3 regions of the Paucibacter sp. M5-1 genome follow, and region 1 is predicted to be linked to each of the others. Evidence: predicted binding sites of a transcription regulator. Region 1 holds the regulator's gene; each other region holds the start of a gene.

The links. Region 1 encodes sigma-54, which starts transcription at its own class of promoters, with help from an activator protein. Its sites were predicted from a motif close to TGGCANGNAANCTGCTTT; they were not measured.
Region 2: a site for sigma-54 is predicted at 2,440-2,457, ahead of O5M90_RS12355 (CmpA/NrtA family ABC transporter substrate-binding protein). Genes of this name have one in related genera too.
Region 3: a site for sigma-54 is predicted at 3,617-3,634, ahead of ureA (urease subunit gamma). Genes of this name have one in related genera too.

What each region holds. Positions count from the first base shown of each region.
Region 1 covers NZ_JAPZLM020000001.1:3,065,629-3,072,848, forward strand. Annotated here, with positions in the region: gene argS (arginine--tRNA ligase) at 1-93, shown strand, start outside; gene O5M90_RS14340 (SPOR domain-containing protein) at 90-749, shown strand; gene O5M90_RS14345 (thiol:disulfide interchange protein DsbA/DsbL) at 812-1,480, shown strand; gene lptA (lipopolysaccharide transport periplasmic protein LptA) at 1,534-2,163, shown strand; gene lptB (LPS export ABC transporter ATP-binding protein) at 2,160-2,933, shown strand; gene O5M90_RS14360 (RNA polymerase factor sigma-54) at 2,938-4,443, shown strand; gene O5M90_RS14365 (hypothetical protein) at 4,466-4,909, shown strand; gene O5M90_RS14370 (bifunctional diguanylate cyclase/phosphodiesterase) at 4,981-7,220, shown strand, end outside.
Region 2 covers NZ_JAPZLM020000001.1:2,637,341-2,644,560, forward strand. Annotated here, with positions in the region: gene O5M90_RS12345 (ABC transporter ATP-binding protein) at 1-105, opposite strand, end outside; gene ntrB (nitrate ABC transporter permease) at 119-1,027, opposite strand; gene O5M90_RS12355 (CmpA/NrtA family ABC transporter substrate-binding protein) at 1,038-2,258, opposite strand; gene O5M90_RS12360 (ANTAR domain-containing response regulator) at 2,556-3,167, opposite strand; gene O5M90_RS12365 (DUF2269 family protein) at 3,225-3,701, opposite strand; gene O5M90_RS12370 (DoxX-like family protein) at 3,698-4,081, opposite strand; gene O5M90_RS12375 (SRPBCC family protein) at 4,078-4,578, opposite strand; gene O5M90_RS12380 (saccharopine dehydrogenase family protein) at 4,587-5,696, opposite strand; gene icmF (fused isobutyryl-CoA mutase/GTPase IcmF) at 5,890-7,220, shown strand, end outside.
Region 3 covers NZ_JAPZLM020000001.1:2,110,300-2,117,519, reverse strand. Annotated here, with positions in the region: gene O5M90_RS09850 (DMT family transporter) at 1-17, shown strand, start outside; gene ureC (urease subunit alpha) at 1-1,689, opposite strand, end outside; gene O5M90_RS09840 (LysE family transporter) at 1,677-2,333, opposite strand; gene O5M90_RS09835 (urease subunit beta) at 2,351-2,662, opposite strand; gene O5M90_RS09830 (HupE/UreJ family protein) at 2,659-3,222, opposite strand; gene ureA (urease subunit gamma) at 3,236-3,538, opposite strand; gene O5M90_RS09820 (hybrid sensor histidine kinase/response regulator) at 3,674-7,114, shown strand; gene O5M90_RS09815 (response regulator) at 7,111-7,220, shown strand, end outside.

The DNA of each region.
Region 1 (7,220 bases):
GCCGCCACCCGCCAGGTGCTGCGCAATGCGCTGGCCGTGCTGGGCGTCAGCGCGCCGGAAGTGATGTCACGTGAAACTCTGGAGAATTCATGAGCCGAGCTCAAGCGCAGCGTCAGCAGCGGGGTGGATTTGTACTGGGATTGATCGTCGGGCTTTTGCTGGGGCTGGGCATCGCGCTCGGTGTCGCGCTCTACATCACCAAGGTGCCGATTCCCTTCATCAACAAGGTGCCGCAACGCACAGCAGACCATGACGCGCAGGAAGCCGAGCGCAACCGCAACTGGGACCCCAATGCCGCGCTGAGCCCCCGCCCCGGCGCCAAGGCGGCCAGCGGCGTGCTGAGCCCCGCCCCCGTGCCGGCGCCGGCCGTCACGACGCCAGCGCCCGCGCCCGTCACCCCAGCCCCGGTCCCCGCCGCCGCACCGGCCGCCAGCGCCAAGCCCATCGCGACCGCGCCGGCCGCTACACCCGCCACTGCGCCCGCCAAGGCGGCCAGTGCCGCCGCAGCCGATAGCTATCTTTACTTCGTCCAGGCCGGGGCCTACACCCGCTCCGACGATGCCGAACAGCAGCGCGCCAAGCTGGCGATGCAGGGCTTCAGCGCCAAGGTCTACGAGCGCGAGCAATCGGGCCGCGTGGTGTTCCGCGTGCGCATCGGGCCGATGGACGGCCGCGACGAGGCCGAGGGCCTGCAGCGCAAGGTCGAGGCCGCCGGCATCGAGGCGAATCTGGTGCGCGTCCAGCGCTGAGCGGTCAACTCGCTTAGGATGCAGGCGTTGTCTGTTAATGCTGCCTCGCAAAGGATTTCAGGATGAAGCGTCGTGATTTTTCGGCCCAGCTGGGCTTGTCCGGTCTGGCCCTGGCTGTGCCGGGCCTGAGCCTGGCCCAGGGCGGCCCGCAAGAGGGCAAGCATTACCAGCGCCTGGCGCAGCCGCTGGCGGGCACGCCGGGCAAGATCGAGGTGGTGGAATTCTTCTGGTACGGCTGCCCGCACTGCAATGCCTTCGAGCCGGTGGTGGCCGACTGGGTCAAGCAGTTGCCCGCCGACGTCAGCTTCCGCCATGTGCATGTGGCTTTCCGTGCCAATGTGAAGCTGCACCAGCGCCTGTTCTATGCACTTGAAGCGCTGGGCAAGGAAAAAGATGTGCGCGCCCGCGTCTTTGCCGCGATGCACCGCGAGGGCAAGGCCCTGGACAGCGTCAAGGCCATGACCGAGTTCCTGACGCCGCTGGGCATCGAGGCGGACAAGTTCACCCAGGCCTACAACTCCTTCGGCGTGCAGACCAAATGCACCCAGGCCGAGAAGCTCAGCGAGGCCTATCGCATCGACGGCGTGCCGGCCCTGGGCGTCGGCGGCCGCTTCTGGACCTCGCCGTCGCTGGCCTCGGCCGGCCAGCGTGTCAGCGAGATCGAATCGGGCCAGCGCGCGCTGGCCACGGTGGACTTCCTGATCCAGCGTCTGCGCAGCGGCAAGGCCTGACCCCGCCCGGGCCCCAATCCGGGGCTAGAATGGTCTGCAAGAACTGTGCCGCCATGAACAACAGACCCGCCCCCCTCCGATTGATGCTGCTTGCCCTGGCGCTGGCCGCCGGCGGCTGGGCGGGCTCCGCACAGGCCGAGAAGGCCGACCGCAACAAGCCGATCAATATCGACTACGACCGCGGCGGGGTCGACTTCGTCAAGCAGCGCACCGAATTCAGCGGCAATGTCGTGCTCAGCAAGGGCAGCATGGTGATGCGCGCGGCCCGCATGGATGTGCGCGAGACCAGCGACGGCTACCAGCAGGCCTATGCCAGCGGCGAGGCCGGCAAGCCGGTGACCTTCCGCCAGGCCCGCGATGTGCCGGGCGAGGCGGTCGAGGGCTCGGCCGACCAGGTCGAGTACGACAGCCGCTCCGACACCGTGCGCTTCGTCGGCAATGCGGTGGTGCGGCGCATGCGCGGCGCCACCGTGGCCGACGAGGTGGTCGGTGCGGTGATCCATTACGACAACCGTTCCGAGGTCTTCAGCATCGAGGGCGGCCAGACCTCGCCCCACCCGGCCGGCCGCGGCCGCATGGTGCTGATGCCGCGCGCGGCGGCGGCCTCCGAGCCGGCCGCTCCCGAGCCGGCCCTGCCGCTGCAGACCAGCCCAGGCTTGCAACAGCCGCGCAAGCCTTCATGACGGCCGCCACCCCGGAACCCAGCGCCGCCCTCAGCCGCCTGGAGGCCGAGGGCCTGCAGAAAAGCTATGGCGTGCGCAAGGTGGTCAAGAACGTCCATCTCGATGTGCACAGCGGCGAGGTGGTCGGCCTGCTTGGCCCCAACGGCGCCGGCAAGACCACCAGCTTCTACATGATCGTCGGCCTGGTGCGCGCCGATGCCGGCGAGATCCGCATCGACGGCCGGGCCGTGCAGCGCCTGCCCATCCACCAGCGCTCGCGCCTGGGCCTGTCCTATCTGCCGCAGGAAGCCTCGATCTTCCGCAAGCTGACGGTCGAGGAGAACATCCGCGCGGTGCTGGAGTTGCAGCAGGACGAAAACGGCCGCGCCTGGTCGAGCGCCCGCATCAACGAGGCGCTGGAAAAGCTGCTGGACGAGCTGAGCATCGAGAAGCTGCGCGACAGCCCGGCGCCGGCGCTCTCGGGCGGCGAGCGTCGCCGTGTCGAGATCGCCCGCGCGCTGGCCACCCAGCCGCGCTTCATCCTGCTGGACGAACCCTTCGCCGGCGTCGACCCGATCGCGGTGCTGGAGATCCAGCGCATCATCCGCTTTCTGAAGAGCCGCGGCATCGGTGTGCTGATCACCGACCACAATGTGCGCGAGACCCTGGGCATCTGCGACCGCGCCTACATCATCAGCGAGGGCACGGTGCTGGCCGAGGGCACGCCGCACGAGATTGTTGACAACGCCGACGTGCGCAAGGTCTATCTGGGCGAACATTTCCGTATGTAGGCCCATGAAACAGAGCTTACAGGTCCGCCTCAGCCAGCATCTGGCGCTCACGCCCCAGCTGCAGCAATCGATCCGTCTGCTGCAGCTGTCGACACTGGAGCTGAACCAGGAAGTCGAGCAGATGCTGGCCCAGAACCCGCTGCTCGAAACGGAGGAGGAATTTCCCGACGCGCCGGCCGCCGCCGAGCTGCCGGAGATCCGCAAGGCCCAGGACGAGATCGGCGCCGACAGCGGCGCCGGCGAGCCCGAGACCACGCCCGAGATCCAGGCCGAGGACTTCGGCGCCACCGAGCGCGAGGACTGGGAAAACGGCACCGAGCGAGATGACTTCGACGGCATCCGCGAGCTGCCGAGCAATAGCGGCTCCGGCAGCGGCGACGAAGACGGCGAGCGACCCGAGCAGGACTCGCCGGGCCTGAGCCTGCAGGAGCACCTGAACCAACAGCTGGCCGGCATGATGCTGAGCCCCGAGGATCGCGCCGCGCTCTATGTGTTGATCGAGTCGCTCAACGAGGACGGCTATCTGGAGGACAGCCTCGAAGAGCTGGTCGAATCGCTGGCCGGCGAGGCGGATCCAGAGGCGCGTGACGAGTTGCTGGACCGGCTGCGCTGCGCCCTCAAATGGCTGCAAAGCCTGGAACCGCTGGGCGTCGGCGCCCGCGACCTGCCCGAATGCCTGATCCTGCAGCTGCGCGCACGGCCGCGCAGCGAGGCCCAGGTGGTGGCCATCCTGGTGTGCAAGCAGCATCTGGAGCTGCTGGCCAAGCGCGATCTGAAGAAGCTGATGGCGCTGACCGGCGCCGACGAGGCCTTGCTGCGCGAGGCCCAGGCCCTGATCACCAGTCTCGAGCCCAAGCCGGGCCGCCAGTTCGCGCGCGGCCAGGCCCAGGCGGTGATCCCGGATGTGATCGTGCACAAGGTCGGCCGCGAGTTCCGCGTGATGCTGAACCCCGAGGTCGCGCCCAAGCTGCGCATCAACGAGCTCTATGCCCAGGCACTGCGCGCCACCCGCGGCGGCGTCAGCAACTCGCCGCTGGGCGCCCAGCTGCAGGAAGCGCGCTGGTTCATCAAGAACATCCAGCAGCGCTTCGACACCATCCTGCGGGTCTCGCAGGCCATCGTCGAGCGGCAAAAAGGCTTCTTCACCCATGGCGAGCTGGCGATGAAGCCGCTGGTGCTACGAGAAATAGCCGATGAGCTGGGCCTGCACGAGTCGACCATCTCGCGCGTGACGAATGCCAAGTACATGGCAACCCGCTTCGGCACCTTCGAGCTGAAGTACTTCTTCGGTTCGGGCCTGAACACCGAGGCCGGCGGCAATGCCTCCAGCACGGCGGTGCGCGCGCTGATCAAGCAGTTCGTCGCGGCCGAGGACGCGGCCAAGCCGCTGTCCGACAGCGCGCTGTCGAACATGCTCGAAGAGCAAGGCATCCAGGTCGCCCGCCGCACCGTCGCCAAGTACCGCGAAGCTCTGAAGATCGCGCCGGCGAATCTGCGCAAGGCGATGTGAAAGCTCCGCAATAAGGATGTCCATGAAAGCTCAGACTACAAGCGCGCTCTTGATCCTGCTGTGCAACTCAGCATTGGCGATCGATGATGCGGCGGTTCGTCAATGCCGCAGCCTGAACGAAACTCAGGCCCGGCTGGCCTGCTACGACGCCTTGCCGCTGACGGACATCACCCCGACTGCCACGGTCAAACCGGCGCCCGCTGCGTCAACAGAGCAGTTCGGCCTGCAACGCCCGCCGGGCCAGATCGACACTATCCAGAGCCACATCCCAGGCCGCTTCGAGGGTTGGCGGCCACAACAAACCTTGCGCCTGGCCAATGGCCAGCTCTGGCAGATCAGCGACGACAGCAGCGGCGTCCACAGCATAGAGAACCCGAAAGTGACGATACGCCGCGGCTTCATGGGCGCTTTCTATATGGAGATCGAAGGACGCAATCAGGCGCCGCGTGTTCAACGCCTGCGCTGACGGGAAGGCCGTCTATTGACTTGAATCAAGAGCATTGACGCGGTTCCTGGCTACTGTGCCAACCCGCGCCCATGCTCTCGACCGATCTCGCCCCTCTCCGCCCGCCAATCCACATCGCCCGCCAATGGCTGGCCCTGCTCGCCGCCGCCAGTCTGGCCTGGGCTGGCGCGGCCTGGTGGCTGCAGACCGAGCGCAGCGCGCTGCAGCGGCACGAAAGCGAGAAGCTGCAAGTGCTGGTGCAGACGCTGGACGGCATCGTCTCGCAGCAGATGCTGGCGATCAAGGCGGCGCTGGACACCGTGGCCGTGCAGCGCCGGGGCTGGCGCGCCGAGCGGCTGCCGCAGGACAGCGCCGCGCTGCTGCAGACCCTGGCACGCGCCATGCCCGGCGTGCGCGTGCTGATGCTGGTCGATGCCCAGGGTCGGGTGCGAGCCAGCTCGGTGCCGCAGCTGCTGGGCCTGGATGTGCGCTCGCGCGACTACTTCAGCATGCCGCAACAGCGGCCCGATCCCGGGCTGCTCTATGTCTCGCCGCCGTTTCGCAGCGTCATGGGCGTGCACACGCTGACGCTGGCGCGGGCCTTGTTCGATGCCCAAGGCCGTTTCGAGGGCGTGGTCACCGCCAGCCTGGACCCGGACTACTTCCGCCTGGTGCTGGAGACCGCCCAGCCCTCGCCCGACACCTGGAGTGCACTGGCACACACCGGCGGCTTGCTGTTCAGCATGACGCCGCCCGATGAGCGCTGGATAGGCCGCAATCTGCTGGCCATGCCGGACTCCATCCTGGCCCGCCATCTGGCCAGCGGCCAAAGCGCCAGCCTGCACCGCATGCGCGCCCAGATCAGCCAGGACGAGCGCTTGGCCGCCGCCCGCCATGTCAGCCCGGCCGGCTTGCGCACCGATGCCGGCCTGCTGGTGGCCGTCGGGCGGGCGCTGCAAGGCATCGAGGCGCCCTGGCGGCGCCAGCTCCATGCGGTGCTGCTGATCGGCGGCCTGCTGTCGCTGGGCATGGCGGCGGCCCTGCTGCTGTGGCAGCGCCGCCAGCGCCTGATCTTCGCGACGGCTCAGCAGGCCGCCTTCAAGCTGCAGGAGCAGGCCCAGCACACCCAGGCCATCCTCGACCATATGGTGGACGCGGTGATCACGATAGACAGCGCCGGGCAGATCGCCTCCTTCAACCCGGCGGCGGAGCGCATCTTCGGCTACCCGGCGGTGGAGGCCATAGGCCGCAATATCAGCCTGCTGATGCCCGCGCCAGACAGCGGGCGACACGACGACTATCTGAGGCGCTATCTGGCCGGCGGTCCGGCGCGCGTGATCGGCCAGGGCCGCGATGTCGATGGCCGCCGCAAGAGCGGCGAGGTGTTCCCGATGAGCCTGGCCGTCTCGCGCATCGAGCGTCGTGGCCAGACCCTGTTCATCGGCCTGGCCCGCGACATCTCCGAGCGCAAGCGCGCCGAGGCTGCGATCGAACGGCTGGCCTTCTACGACCCGCTGACCACCCTGCCGAATCGCCGCCTGCTGCTGGACCGGCTGGCGCAAAGCCTGGCCGCCAGCCAGCGCAGCGGCCGGCATGGCGCGGTGCTGTTCATCGACATCGACAACTTCAAATCGCTCAACGACACCCTGGGTCACGGCATGGGCGACCGCCTGCTCAAAAGCATGGCCCAGCGCCTGCAGGCCGCGCTGCGCGCGCAGGATTCGGTGGCGCGCTGGGGCGGCGACGAGTTCGTCGTGCTGCTGCAAGACCTCGGTGCGGACGCCGGCGTCGCCGCCCTGCATGCCGAGGCGGCCGCCGAGAAGCTGCTGCGTGTGCTGGGCCAGCCCTACCAGCTCGACGAACACCTGCACCACAGCACGCCCAGCATAGGCATCGTGATCTGGGGCGCCGGCGACACCAGCAGCGAAGACCTGCTCAAGCATGCCGACCATGCGATGTACCAGGCCAAGGCGGCCGGGCGCAACCAGCTGTGCTTCTTCGACCCGCTGACCCAGGCGGCGCTGGCCGAGCGCGCCGCGCTGGAGGCCGATCTGCGCGAGGCCTTGCCGCTCGGACAGCTGGAGCTGCACTACCAGGCCCAGGTCGGCCGCGACGGCGCTCTGCTGGGCGCCGAAACCCTGTTGCGCTGGCGCCATCCGGCGCGCGGCTTTGTCTCGCCGGCCGTCTTCATCCCGCTGGCCGAGCAGACCGGCCTGATCGGCCCGCTGGGCGAGTGGGTGATGCAGCAGGCCTGCGCCCGGCTGGCCGCCTGGGCCACGCAGCCGGCGCTGGCCGGGCTCAGCCTGGCCGTCAATGTCAGCGCCCACCAGTT
Region 2 (7,220 bases), 430 kb from region 1:
CTGGACCTGCAGATGGATGTCGCGCAGCGCGTGGAACTGGCCCTTGCGGGTGTTGAACACCATCTCGGCCGACTGCACTTCGATAAAGGCCTTGTTTGCACTCATGATGTCGGCTCCGTCAGTCGTTGTAGGAGAAGTGCTTGGCCACCGCCATCAGCAGCCATTCGAGGGCCAGGCCGACGATGCCGATCACGAAGATCGCGATGATGATGTGCTGGACATTGAGGTTGTTCCATTCGTCCCAGACCCAGAAGCCGATGCCGACACCGCCGGTCAGCATCTCGGCCGCGACGATCACCAGCCAGGCCGTGCCGACCGAGAGGCGCACGCCGGTGAGCATGTAGGGCAGCACGGCAGGGAACAGGATCTTGCTGATGATCTTCCACTCGCTGAGCTTGAGCACCCGCGCGACGTTCAGATAGTCCTCGGGCACCCGCTGCACACCCACCGCGGTGTTGACCACCATCGGCCAGATCGAGCAGATGAAGATGGTCCAGATCGCGGCCGGGTTGGCGCTCTTGAAGACCAGGAGGCCGATCGGCAGCCAGGCCAGCGGCGAGACCGGCTTGAGCAGGCTGATCAGCGGCGAGCACATGCGGTTGGCGAACTCGAAGCGGCCGATGATGAAGCCCAGCGGGATGCCTACCGCTGCGGCCAGGCCGAAGCCTACCGCCACGCGCTGCAGCGAGAACAGAATGTTCCAACCGATGCCCTGGTCGTTCGGCCCATTGCTGTAGAAGGGGTCGGCGAACAGCTTGACGGCGGCAGCGAAGGTGGCGCCGGGCGTCGGGAAGCTGCCGCCCTTTTGCGTCAGCAGCCCCCAGATGCCTATCAACAGCGCCAGGCCCAGTACCGGTGGCAGCACGCGCATCCACAGGCTGTTCATGTCGAGGTGGCGGCGCGGCCTGGGAGCGGGCACAACAACGCCCGCAGCCAGCACCGTCGGTGCGTCGGGCGTCGGCAGCGACACCGAGATCGGGCCGCTGCTGCTGGCCTCGCTCGGCGAATGAAAAACGGCACTGACCATGGGGAGCTCCTTAGGCTTTGACGCGGAATCCATCGGCATACTTGGCGGGGTCCTTGCCGTCCCAGACCACACCGTCGATCAGCTTGGAGCTGCGCATCAACTCCTTGGGCACGCTGATCTTCAGCTGGCTGGCGGCCTGCTTGTAGAGCTCCACCTGGTTGATCTGCTTGGCCACACCCAGATAGTCCGGGTGCTCCTTGATCAGGCCCCAGCGCTTGTGCTGGGTCAGGAACCACATGCCGTCGGACAGCCAGGGGAAGTTCACCGCGCCGTCGTTGAAGAACTTCATGTGGTTGGGGTCGTCCCAGGTCTTGCCCAGGCCGTTCTGGTAGCGGCCGAGGATGCGCTGGTTGATCGCGTCGACGCCGGTGTTGACGTAGCTCTTCTCGGCGATGGTGTCGGCCATCTTCAGCTTGTTCTGCAGGCCGGCATCGATCCAGCGGCTGGCCTCCAGCACGGCCATGATGACGGCGCGCGCGGTGTTCGGGTATTTCTTGACGAAGTCGCCGGTGGTGCCCAGCACCTTCTCGGGGTGATCCTTCCAGATGTCCTGCGTGGTCACCGCGGTGATGCCGATGCCGTCGACGATGGCGCGGTGGCCCCAGGGCTCGCCGACGCAATAGCCGTCCATATTGCCGACCCGCATATTCGCCACCATCTGCGGCGGCGGCACGGTGATGACCTTTGCATCCTTCATCGGATTGATGCCGACGCTGGCCAGCCAGTAGTACAGCCACATCGCGTGAGTACCGGTCGGAAAGGTCTGCGCGAAGGTGTACTCGCGCTTCTCCTTGCCCATCAGCGAGGCCAGGCTGGCGCCGTCGACCGCGCCCTTATCGGCCAGCTTCTTCGACAAGGTGATCGCCTGGCCGTTGTTGTTCAGCGTCATCAGCACGGCCATGTCTTTCTTCGGCCCGCTGACACCCAGGTGCACGCCGTAGATCAGGCCGTAGAGCACATGGGCCATGTCGAGCTCGCCGTTGACCAGCTTGTCGCGCACACCGGCCCAGGAGGCTTCCTTGGTCGGAATGATCTTGATGCCGTATTTCTTGTCGAAGCCCAGCACCGAGGCCATCACCACCGAGGCGCAGTCGGTCAGCGGGATGAAGCCGATGCGCACCTCCTCCTTCTCCGGCTTGTCGGAGCCGGCCGCCCAAACCTGGGGGCTAAGACTGCCGACGGCCGCTGCCGCCGCACCGCCCACCAGGAGCTTGCGTCGCTCTTCACTCATGAGCCCACCATCCTTCGACGTATTGCTGAAACGCATTGAGAAGACCTCCGAGACAAACCAGAAATGGAAAAAGGCGTCACGATCACCTGCCACCCGTGCAACGAGCGGAGGAGATCGGACGCCTTTGTCCTAGAACCTTGTTGAGAGCGAGGCCCACGCCGTTGCGGGCCTCGTGGTCTGTCTAGCAGGAGCCGTGCCAGCGGCATGCCCAGGCAGCAAGGCAAGCGGCTGCGCGAAAAGCGCACCGATTGCCGGCGCGATGCGCCAGCCTGGTGCGATCGGGCCTCATGTCGGGCCTCATGTTGGGCGCAGCAGGTTCTGGGCATCGATGACACGCTCCGCGACTTCGACCAGCGGCACGCCGCGATCCATCGCCAGGCGGCGCAGGCGCTTGTAGGCGGCGTCCTCGTCCAGGCCCGTCTCGCTCATCAGAATGCCTTTGGCACGCTCGATCAGCTTGCGCGCGCTGAGCTGGGCCTGGGCCTTGTCCAACTGCTGACGCAGCGCCAGGTCCTGCTCGAAGCGGGCGATCGCCACCTGCAGCACCGGCGCCAGGCGGTCCGGGCGCAGCCCCGCCACCACATAGGCGCTGACCCCCGCACGCAGGGCCCGGCGCATCGGGTCGTCGCTGCCATCCTCGGAAAACACCACCACCGGGCGCGGCATCTGCGCATTCAAGGTGGCCAGGTTCTCCATCGTGTCGCGCGTCGGCGACTCGCTGTCGACGATCACCACATCGGGCTTGAGCCGCAGCACGCAGTCATGGATCAAGGTCGCCGAATCGATCACGCCGACGACATCGCAGCCCTGCCGCGCCAGCTCCTGCTGGATCAGATCGACCCGGTGCGCGCCGTCATCGATCAACAGCACGCGCAGGCCAGGGGTGGGGGTGTCGGGCGGGGGACTCATGGCGGATGGGGTGGATATTGCTGCGCTGCAATATCTGTGCCGGAGCCCCCTCCTGCGTCAGTGCCACAGCGCCGGCTTGGCCACCATCAGATAGAAGACCGCCAGCATCGCGACAAAGGCCGGGTAGCCCAGCGCCTCCCAGCGCCGGGCATAGCGCCAGTACAGCGGCGGCAGCGGCGTCGCAGCGCGTGCAGCGGCCGTGGCCATCTCGGCCATGCGCAGCTGCAGCCAGACCACCGGCAGCCAGCAGGCACCGGCCAACAGATACAGGCCCAGGGCCAGCGCCAGCCAGGGCGTGGACCAGGGCCAGCCGGCCAGATGGGCCAGCCACAGGCCGCTGAGCGGCTGAAAGATCGCGGCCGGTGTCGTAAACCACCAGTCGGCCCGCACCACCAGCCGTGTCACGACCGCCTGGGCCGCGATCGAGCCGCTGCGATTGGCAAAGAACATATAGAAGGCCGAGCCAAAGCCTGTGCCCACCAGCACCACGCTGGACAGCACGTGCAGCCATTTCAGCAGCAGGTATTCGTTCACCGCGGAGCCCTCTTGCACAACAGCCACAGCGCCGCCGCGATCGGCAGGTTCTTCAGCAGGGGGGCTAGCGGATGCAGCCACAGTCCGGGCAGCAGGCCGGTGGCCAGCGCCGTCATCGCCAGCATCGCCGCCAGCGCCGACGCATAGGCCCGGCGACCCGGCCATAGCCACAGCGCCAGGCCCAGCAACGCATCCAGTGCCGCGCCGCCGACGATCAGGCCCTGCATCAGGGTCAAGTCGTGCATGCCGGCCTGGGTTAGCAGGTCCAAACTCTGACCGCGCAGCTCCAGCAGGCTGACCACCGCCGTGCCCAGCCAGACGGCGACCAGGCTCAGGCGCAGCAGGCGTTCGTCGGCCGGGGCGCTGGCAGCGCCGCTCATGGCTGCGTCTCCTGCGTCGCCTGCCAAGCCTCAACTTCCGAGCGATGCTCAGCAACGAAGCGCTGCAATCGCCCAAATCTGCGCTGAGTCTGCCGATCAAAGATCCATTGCACCAAAGGCTCCATCACGCCCCTCAGCCAGTCAGGTCCGGCATTGAAGCTGTAGGTATAGATCAGCAGGGACCGATCAGCAGCGAGCGGTCGATGCTGCATCGACGCAGCCCAGCGCCGGAACGGAAAGGACCTCCCCTCCATGCGGGCCGCCGCCAGCGTCGGTCGGTCATAGGAGATGAAGACCGTTTGCATCGACAGCGCGACCAACCAGCCCGCACCAGCATTCCAGGTACGTGCCCCGACCACCGGATGTTCTCCACCGCCCAGGACCTGGGTGTCTCGCACCAGTGAATCCCAGCGATGTCGCCAGCAGTGGTAGTGGAAAGCGTCAAACACAACCTCGACAGACGCCCCCATCTCGAACTCGAAGCGCGCATGGGCCATCGCCGACCTCAGCCTTCCACCAGATCGCAAACCATGCCCCAGCGCGCGAACTCGGGCGCGAATTCGTCCAGGCTCAGCAGCCCCATGCAGGGCCGGGCGCCGGCGGTGAGGGATTGATCACCGCGCGCCAGGCGTCGCGCCAGCAGGATGGCCGCCATGCAGGGGATCTCGGGGCCGTGGTCATCGTCGGCGGCGATATGCCAGCTGCGCGCCACGGATCGGCCCTCGTCGTCGCGGCCGCTCAGCGCCACCACCATGCCGCCCAGGGCCGAGCCCAGCGGGTCAAGCCAGCCGGCGGTCTTCAGCATCAGCGCTGCCAGGCGCTCGGGCCGGGGCAACAGACCGGCACGCCGTAGCCAGGCCAGCAGGGCCATGCCGCGCTGCGTGAAACCCAGTTCCAGCGCGGCGCGGAACATCACGGTCCGCACGCCTGCGTAGCGGGCCGGCAGCAGTTCCAGATCCGGGATGTCGCACAGTGCCGCGAGCCGGGGCCGCAGGCGCCGGAAGTCCACCCGCTGCGGCACGGCCCAGCCGGGCTGCTCGGTCCAGGCCCCGTCCTTCCAGACCCTGATCGGCGCGCCGCAATAGCTGAGCACGGCCGCCATCGTGGCCAGACCGCGCGGGGCGGTCTGGGCCGGCGCGATGCAGATGTCGATGGTGTGCAACGCCTGCCAGCCGACGCTCAGCGCATCAAGCACCGCCGAAGACAGGGCCGGCACGGTGCTGGCGCCGCTGATGCCGACCCGGCCTGCGGACTTGAACAGCCCATCCATCTGGGCGGAGAAGTCGCAGACAAAGCGCCGGCCATCGGCCAGGTCGATGTAATGCGCGCCGGCCTCGGCGGCGGCACGGGCCACGCGATAGTCCTGCTGAGACTGGAAGGGGCCTGCCGTGTGGATCAGCAATTCGACGCGGGCCTGTTGCAGGCGCGGAACCAGGTCGTGCCCGTCCATATCGAGGACCAGCCCCTCGGCGCCACCACCCAGTTCGGCCGCCAAGGCTGCGGCACGGAAGCCGTCGCGCCCGCCAATCAGCAGCTCAATGGCGGCATCGCCGGCCAGCGCCCGCGCAATGCGCGCGCCGAAATTGCCATATCCCCCCAGCACCAGGACTCTCAAGCGCCCTCTCCTACCCTGTCTTTTTGATGCCGCCCATTATCAGCAGTCCGATCCAACGGCTCCGTGGCAAGCGAATGGCAACTTAACGTTTACGTAAACGTCAATCAAGCCCTAGAATCCGCCCACCCATGCTGCTAAAACGCGGGGAAGAAGCCCGGCCCGGCCGAGCCAGCACCGCGCAGGAGACATCCAGATGACCGATCTGTCCGCCGAGTACAAGGCCCTGGCCGAGTACCGCCCCACGCACAAGGTGCGCTTCGTCACCGCCGCCAGCCTGTTCGACGGCCATGACGCCGCGATCAACATCATGCGGCGCATCCTGCAAAGCATGGGCGCCGAGGTGATACACCTGGGCCACAACCGCTCGGTCGACGAGGTCGTCAACGCGGCGCTGCAGGAAGACGCCCAGGGCATCGCGATCAGCTCCTACCAGGGCGGCCATGTCGAGTATTTCAAGTACATGGTCGAGCTCTTGAAGGCGCGCGGCGGCGAGCATATCCAGGTGTTTGGCGGCGGCGGCGGCGTCATCGTGCCGGCCGAGATCCGCGATCTGGCCGCGCACGGCGTGCGCATCTTCAGCCCCGAAGACGGCCAGCGCATGGGCCTGGCCGGCATGATCGGCGAGATGGTGATGAAGAGCGACCAGGACTTCACGGTCCATGCGCCGAAGTCGCTGTCCGCGATCCAGGGCCATGGCGAGGGCGCCTGGCGCGCGCTGGCCCAGCTGATCACCGCGCTGGAAAACGGCAAGGCCGATGCGGCCATCGTGGCCGAGTTGCAGGCCGCAGCCAAAACCATCAAGACCCCGGTGCTGGGCATCACCGGCACCGGCGGCGCCGGCAAGAGCAGCCTGACCGACGAGCTGATACGCCGCCTGCGCCTGGACCAGGGCGATGCGCTGCGCGTGGCCGTGATCTCGATCGACCCCTCGCGCCGCAAGAGCGGCGGCGCACTCTTGGGCGACCGCATCCGGATGAACGCGATCTCGCCCTGGAGCCAAGGCCCGCGCGTGTTCATGCGTTCGCTCGCGACGCGCGACTTCGGTTCCGAGATTTCCAAGGCCCTGCCCGATGTCGTCGCGGCGGCCAAGCTGGCCGGTTTCGATCTGGTCATCGTCGAGACCTCGGGCATCGGCCAGGGCGACGCGGCCATCGTGCCCCATGTCGATGTGCCGATGTATGTGATGACGCCCGAGTTCGGCGCGGCCAGCCAGCTCGAGAAGATCGACATGCTGGATTTCGCCGAGTTCGTCGCGATCAACAAATTCGATCGCAAGGGCTCGCTGGATGCGCTGCGCGATGTCGCCAAGCAGGTGCAGCGCAACAAGGAGGCCTGGGGCAAGAAGCCCGACGAGATGCCGGTCTTCGGCACCATGGCCAGCCGCTTCAACGACGACGGCGTCACCGCGCTGTACCAGGCGCTCAAGGGCCGTCTGGCCGAACTGGGCCTGCAGTTCGGCGAGGCCAGATTGCCCATCGTCGACACCCGCCACAGCACCCACCAGACTCCGATCGTGCCGGCCGC
Region 3 (7,220 bases), 960 kb from region 1:
CGCCGGCTCGCACGTGAGCAGTTGGCCGTCGGCCCGCACCTCATAGGTCTGGGCGTCGATCTGCATCTTGGGCAGATAGGCGTTGTGGATCATGTCGGTCTTCCTGACCGTGCGGCAGCCACGCACGGCGCTCAGGGTCTTCTTCAGGCCATAGCCGGCCGCCACGCCCGAGTCCAGCGCGCTCTGCGAGACAAAGGTCAGCGAGCCCTGGGCGACCGCGCCGCCAAAGCTGCCGAACATCGGCCGGTAGTGCACCGGCTGCGGCGTCGGGATGCTGGCGTTCGGGTCGCCCATCGCGGCGGCGGCGATAAAGCCGCCCTTGACGATCAGGCTGGGCTTGACGCCGAAGAAGGCCGGCCGCCAGAACACCAGGTCGGCCCATTTGCCTACTTCAACCGAGCCGATCTCATGCGCCGCGCCATGCGAGAGCGCCGGGTTGATCGTCAGCTTGGCGATATAGCGCTTGACGCGGGTGTTGTCGTTGCGCTCCGTGTCGCCCGCTAGCGGCCCGCGCTGCAGCTTCATCTTGTGCGCGGTCTGCCAGCAGCGCATCACCATCTCGCCGACCCGGCCCATGGCCTGGGAGTCGGACGAGAACATCGAGATCGCACCCAGATCGTGCAGCACATCCTCGGCCGCGATGGTCTCGCGGCGGATGCGGCTCTCGGCGAAGGCCAGGTCTTCGGCCACGCTGGCGTCCAGATGGTGGCAGACCATCAGCATGTCCAGATGCTCGTCCACCGTGTTGACGGTGTAGGGCATCGTGGGATTGGTCGAGGAGGGCAGGAAGTTGTTCTCGCCCACGACGCGCATGATGTCCGGCGCATGGCCGCCGCCGGCGCCCTCGGTGTGGAAGGCGCACAAGGTGCGGCCCTGGGTCGCGGCCATCGTGTCCTCGACGAAGCCGCTCTCGTTGAGCGTGTCGCTGTGGATGGAGACCTGCACGTCGAACTCGTCGGCCACCGACAGGCAGCAGTCGATCGCGGCCGGCGTCGTGCCCCAGTCCTCGTGCAGCTTCAGACCGATCGCGCCGGCCTCGATCTGCTGGCGCAGCGCCTCCGGCCGGCTGGCATTGCCCTTGCCGAGAAAGCCCAGATTCATAGGGAAGGCATCGGCCGCCAGCAGCATGCGTTTGAGGTTCTCGGGCCCCGGCGTGCAGGTGGTCGCCAGTGTGCCGGTGGCCGGGCCGGTGCCGCCGCCCATCATGGTCGTGACGCCACTCATCAGCGCCTCCTCGACCTGCTGGGGGCAGATGAAGTGGATGTGGGTGTCGACCGCCCCGGCCGTGACGATGAGCCCCTCGGCCGCAATGATCTCGGTGCCGGGGCCGATGACGATATCGACGCCGGGCTGCACATCCGGGTTACCGGCCTTGCCGATGGCGGCAATCCGCTTGCCGCGCAGACCGATATCGGCCTTGACGATGCCCCAGTGATCGATGATCAGCGCATTGGTGATCACGCAGTCCATCGCGTCGCCGGGGCCGGGGCCGTTGGCGCGCTGCGACTGGCCCATGCCGTCGCGTATGGTCTTGCCGCCGCCGAATTTGACCTCTTCGCCATAGCCTCCAGCGCCCAGGGTCAGGTCTTGCTCGACCTCGATGATCAGCGCGGTGTCGGCCAGCCGGACCCGGTCGCCGACGGTGGGGCCGAACATCTCGGCATAGGCGCGTCGTCCTATCTGGGCCATAGAACGGGTTCCTTGTGGGTGTCAATGCGGGTCGGGGTCTGCGAGGCCAGGTCGCGCAGCGTGCCCAGGGCCATGGCCAGCAGCGCGGCGGCGCAGAGCCGGTAGGTGAAGCGGGCCCAGCGCGCGCCGACGCGCCGGAACAAGCGGTCCACCAGGGCCGCGCAGATGAAGGCCCAGGCCAGCGAGGCGGCCATGAAGCCGGCGAAGAACAGGCCGTAGTCGGCCGGCCTCGGTTCGGCCAGGCCGATCGCGCCCATCGCGCTGCCCATCGCCGCCCAGTAGGCCAGGTTCTGCGGATTGGTCAGCGACAGCAGCATGCCGGCGCGCAGCGGCCTGGCCGCGTGGCCCGCCGCCGCATCGACACCCAGTTCATGGACGGTGCGCGCGGCGCGCCAGCTGTCCCAGGACAGATAGCCCAGATAGGCCGCGCCGGCCAGGCCGACCGGCCAGCGCAAGACCTCCCACTGCAAGGCGAAGCCGATGCCGGCCAGGCCCACCAGCGCCCAGCTGGCATCGCCGACCAGAGAGCCCAGCTGCACCGCCAGTGCCGGCCGGTAGCCGCCGCGCAGGCCTTGACGCACGGTCTCGGCGAACACCGCACCGGGCGCGGCATTGAAGACCAGGCCCAGGCCAAAGGCCGTCATGAACAGGGTCAGCGTGTTCACAGCGCCCCCTGGACCAGACCGCGAAAGCCCCAGACCTGACGGTCACCGGCATAGTCGACCAGCTCGACGCTGCGCTGCTGGCCGGGCTCGAAGCGCACGGCGGTACCGGAGGCGATGTTCAGCCGCATGCCGCGCGCGGCCGTGCGGTCGAAGCGCAGCGCGGCATTGGTCTCGGCAAAGTGGTAGTGCGAGCCGACCTGGATCGGCCGGTCGCCGGCGTTCTCCACCACCAGGGCCAGCGTGCGCCGGCCAGGGTTGAGAACATGGACGGCGTTTTCATCGTCAATCAGCAACTCGCCCGGGCTCATGTCAAAAGCCCCATGCCGAACAGCGCCACCGCAGCGCCCGACAGGCGCGGCAGCCACAGCGAGCCCTTGCGCAGCGCCAGGCCCAGCCCAATACCCAGGCCGTGCAGCAGGGCCGTGCCCAGCACCATGCCGGCCAGCGCGCCCGTGCCGCTCAGCTCCTGGCCATGGGCCGCACCATGAAAGAGCGCGAAGCCGCCCATCGCCAAGGCGGCCGCAGCGACCGGCAGCTGTTGCGGCGACATCAGCAAGGCACCGACCACCAGCAAGGAGCCGGCGATCATCGGCTCGATGGCCGGGACGTGCAGGCCGCTCTGCGCCAGCAGCGCACCGGCCAGCAGCATCAGGGTAAAAACCAGCGGCGCCAACCACTGGCGGCGCGGCGTGCCGGCGCTCCAGATGCCAACGGCCAGCATCGCGGCCAGATGGTCCAGGCCGGTGAAGGGGTGGCTGAAGCCCTCGGCGAAGCCGTGGTGGCCGATATCGTGATGGCCCACATGGGCGAAGGCCAGGCCGCTGAGGGCGAGGCCGGCGGTGAGGGTCAGGACTTGCTTGCTATTCATCTTGGTGCGTCGTTCAGGCAATGGGTTGGTGCACGGTCACCAATTTGGTGCCGTCGGGGAAGGTGGCCTCGATCTGGATCTCGGGAATCATCTCGGCGATGCCGTCCATCACATCGGTGCGCGCCAGCACGGTCTTGCCCTCGCTCATCAACTCGGCAACGCTCTTGCCGTCGCGCGCGCCTTCCATGATGGCGGCGCTGATCAGGGCCACCGCCTCGGGGTAGTTGAGCTTCAGGCCACGGGCCTTGCGGCGCTCGGCCAGCAGTGCGGCGGTGAAGATCAGCAGCTTGTCTTTCTCTCTGGGAGTGAGTTCCATCTCGCTACGCTCGATCCTTGTTAGTCAGCCCGAGCAGCCTGCGGCTGAACACTCGGTGTGAGTTCCATGGGGGATGCTGTTGCAGGAGCTATGCCAGGACGCGGCACTGGGCATGGGTCTTGATAAGGGACTGGCATGCCCGTCGCGCCGCCCTCCGTCCAGACCGCCGAACCCGTCCAGCGCGTCATCAAGATACGTCGTGACTACAACGCCTGGGTGGCCAGCGAGACCTTGGAGGACTACGCGCTGCGCTTCACACCGCACAGCTTCCGGCGCTGGTCCGGCACCCGGGTGGCGAACACGGCTTTTGGCGCGGCCTCCTTTCTGGTGCTGGAGGCGGTCGGGGCGACCCTGCTGGTGGAGTACGGTTTTGCCAATGCCTTCTGGGCCATCCTGGCCACCGGGCTGATCATTCTCTTGGCCGGCTGGCCGATCAGCGTCTATGCGGCCCGCTACGGCGTGGACATGGACCTGCTGACCCGGGGTGCCGGCTTCGGCTATATCGGCTCGACGCTGACCAGCCTGATCTACGCCAGCTTCACCTTTATCTTCTTTGCGCTGGAGGCGGCCATCATGGCCTATGCGCTGGAGCTGGCCTTCGACATCCCGCCGGCCTGGGGCTATCTGATCTGCGCGCTGGTGGTGCTGCCCTTGGTGACGCACGGCGTGACCGCGATCGCGCGGCTGCAGGTCTGGACCCAGCCGCTGTGGCTTGTCCTGCTGATCGTCCCCTATGTCTATGTCTTCATCCGCTATCCGGAGCTGCCCGGCCAGCTGCAAAGCTATGCCGGCGCCGACGGGCGGGGCGGTGAGTTCAGCCTGCCGCTGTTCGGCGCGGCGATGACGGTGGGCATCGCGTTGATCACGCAGATGGGCGAGCAGGCCGACTATCTGCGCTTCATGCCCGAGCCCGATGCGAATCCGAAGAGGCGCTGGCGCTGGTGGGCGGCGGTCTTTGTCGGCGGCCCGGGCTGGGTGGTGCTGGGTGTGGCCAAGATGCTGGGCGGCGCGCTCCTGGCCTATCTGGCGATGCGGCTGATGGTGCCGACCGAGCGGGCGGTGGACCCGAACCAGATGTATCTGGTGGCCTACGACACGGTGTTCAGCCGGCCCGGACTGGCGGTGGCGGCCACGGCCTTGCTGGTGATCGTCTCGCAGCTGAAGATCAATGTGACGAATGCCTATGCGGGCTCCTTGGCCTGGAGTAATTTCTTCGCCCGGCTGACGCACAGCCACCCGGGCCGCGTGGTCTGGGTGGTGTTCAACACCTTGATCGCGCTGATCCTGATGGAGATGGAGCTGTTCCAGGCGCTGGACCGGGTGCTGGGCCTGTACGCCAATATCGCGATTGCCTGGATCATGACCGTGGTGGCCGATCTGGTGATCAACAAGCCGCTGGGGCTGTCGCCACCGGGCATCGAGTTCAAGCGCGCCCATCTCTATGACATCAATCCGGTCGGCGTCGGCGCGATGGCGATGGCCTCGCTGCTGTCCATCGCCGCCCATCTGGGCCTGTTCGGGACTATGGCCCAGGCCTTTTCGGCGCTGATCGCGCTGGTGACGGCCATGGTCTGCTCGCCGCTGATCGCCTGGGCCACCGGCGGGCGTTACTACATTGCACGCCAGAGCAAGGAGGGCGGGGAGGGCGGTGCCTACAAACGCCTGCAGCACTGCGTGATCTGCGAGCGCGCCTACGAGGGGCCGGACATGGCGCACTGCCCCGCCTATCAGGGCCCGATCTGCTCGCTGTGCTGCTCGCTGGACGCCCGCTGCGATGACCTTTGCAAGCCAGACGCCCGCTTGGCGACACAGGCCCGTGCGCTCTTGCAGCAGCTGCTGCCGCGCAAGGTCTGGCCCCTGCTGGACAGCGGCCTGACCCAGTATCTGGGCCTGATGGCCCTGGTGCTGCCGGTGCTCTTGCTGCTGTTCGGCCTGCTTTACCAGCATGAGCTGGGGCGGCTGGGCGCGGCGGCCGAACAGATGGCACCCCATCTGCGGGCGTCCTATGCGAAGGCCCTGGTGGCCCTCTTGCTGCTGTCCGGCGTGATCGGCTGGTGGCTGGTGCTGACGCACAAGAGCCGCCAGGTCGCGCAGGAGGAATCGCGCCGCCAGAGCCAGGCCTTGCATGCCGAGATCGAGTCGCACCGCCAGACCGACGCGCAGCTGCAGCAGGCCAAGGTCCAGGCCGACGCTGCCAACGAGGCCAAGACCCGCTACATCACCAATATCAGCCACGAGCTGCGCACGCCGCTGAACTCCATCCTCGGCTATGCGCAGATCCTCGACGAGGACGAGCGCATGCCCGCCCACCGCAAGCAGGCCATCACGGTAATACGGCGCGGCGGCGAGCACCTGCTGTCGCTGATTGAGGGCAGCCTGGACTTGGCCCGCATCGAGGCGGGCCGCTTCAAGCTGGAGCCCGGGCCCTGGGCTTTCGGCCAGGCCATCAATGATCTGGTTCATCTGCTGTCGCTGCAGGCCGCCGCCAAGGGTCTGGACTTTGTCTACACCCCGCCATCCAGCCTGCCGGACTGGGTGCGCGCCGACGGCAAGCGGGTGCAGCAGATCCTGATCAACATTCTCGGCAACGCCATCAAATTTACGCCATTGGGACAGGTGACCCTGCGACTGCACTACGCCCGCGAGATGGCGCGCTTCGAGATCGAGGACAGCGGCCCCGGCATGAGTGCCGAGGAGTTGGAGCGGGTGTTCGAGCCCTTCGAGCGCGGTGCGGCCGCCGTGGGTTCGGGGTCAGGCACCGGCCTGGGGCTGACCATCGCGAAGATGCTGACCGATCTGATGGGCGGCGAGCTGAAGGTGGCGAGCACGCCGGGAGTCACAGGAAAACACGGGACGCGCTTCGAGCTGCGCCTGTTCCTGCCCAGCCTGCATGCCGGCGCGATGGCGGCGCAGGCGCGGCGCGCGGCGCGCATCGGCTTCCAGGGGCCGGCGCGGCGTCTGCTGGTGGTCGACAACGAGGAGGCCGACCGCAATCTCTTGCGCGCCATCCTGGAGCCGCTGGGTTTCGAGCTGCGGATGGCGGCCAGCGGCATCGAGGCCATGGCGCTGATCCCCGGCTGGCGGCCCGAGGCCTTGCTGCTGGACCTGGCGATGCCGGGCCTGGACGGCTGGCAGACCCTGGCCGAGATCCGTGTGCGCGGCCTGAGCGAGGCACCGGCCGTCATCATCTCGGCCAATGCCTTTGATCGGGGCCTGGATAACGGCCTGGGTGTCAGCGAGCGGGACTTCATCGTCAAGCCGGTGCGGGTGGATGACCTGCTGGACTGGCTGGGTCGGCGGCTGGGCCTGGACTGGCGGCTGCGCGATCCGGTCCAAGCGGCTGACGCGAACAAGGCGCCGCTGAAGCTGCCCTCGCGCGAGGCCTTGCAGCGCCTGCAGCAGCAGCTCAGCCAGGGCCATGTCAAGGGCATCCATCAGCAGCTTGACCGGATCGCCGGCGAGGATCAGTCTTGCAGTGATTTCGTCACCCAGCTGCGCGCGATGGCGCGCCAGTTCGAGCTGCAGGCGATGAGCCGGCTGGTGGCACGCGCCTTGCAGGCTGAGGACCCAGCATGAATGCCTCCACCCTCCCCACGCCTCACGAAGAGATCGATGCGGCCTTGCCCAGCAGCCCGCCGGTCGCCAGCCATGCCGAGCGGGTACTGATCGTCGACGACGTGCC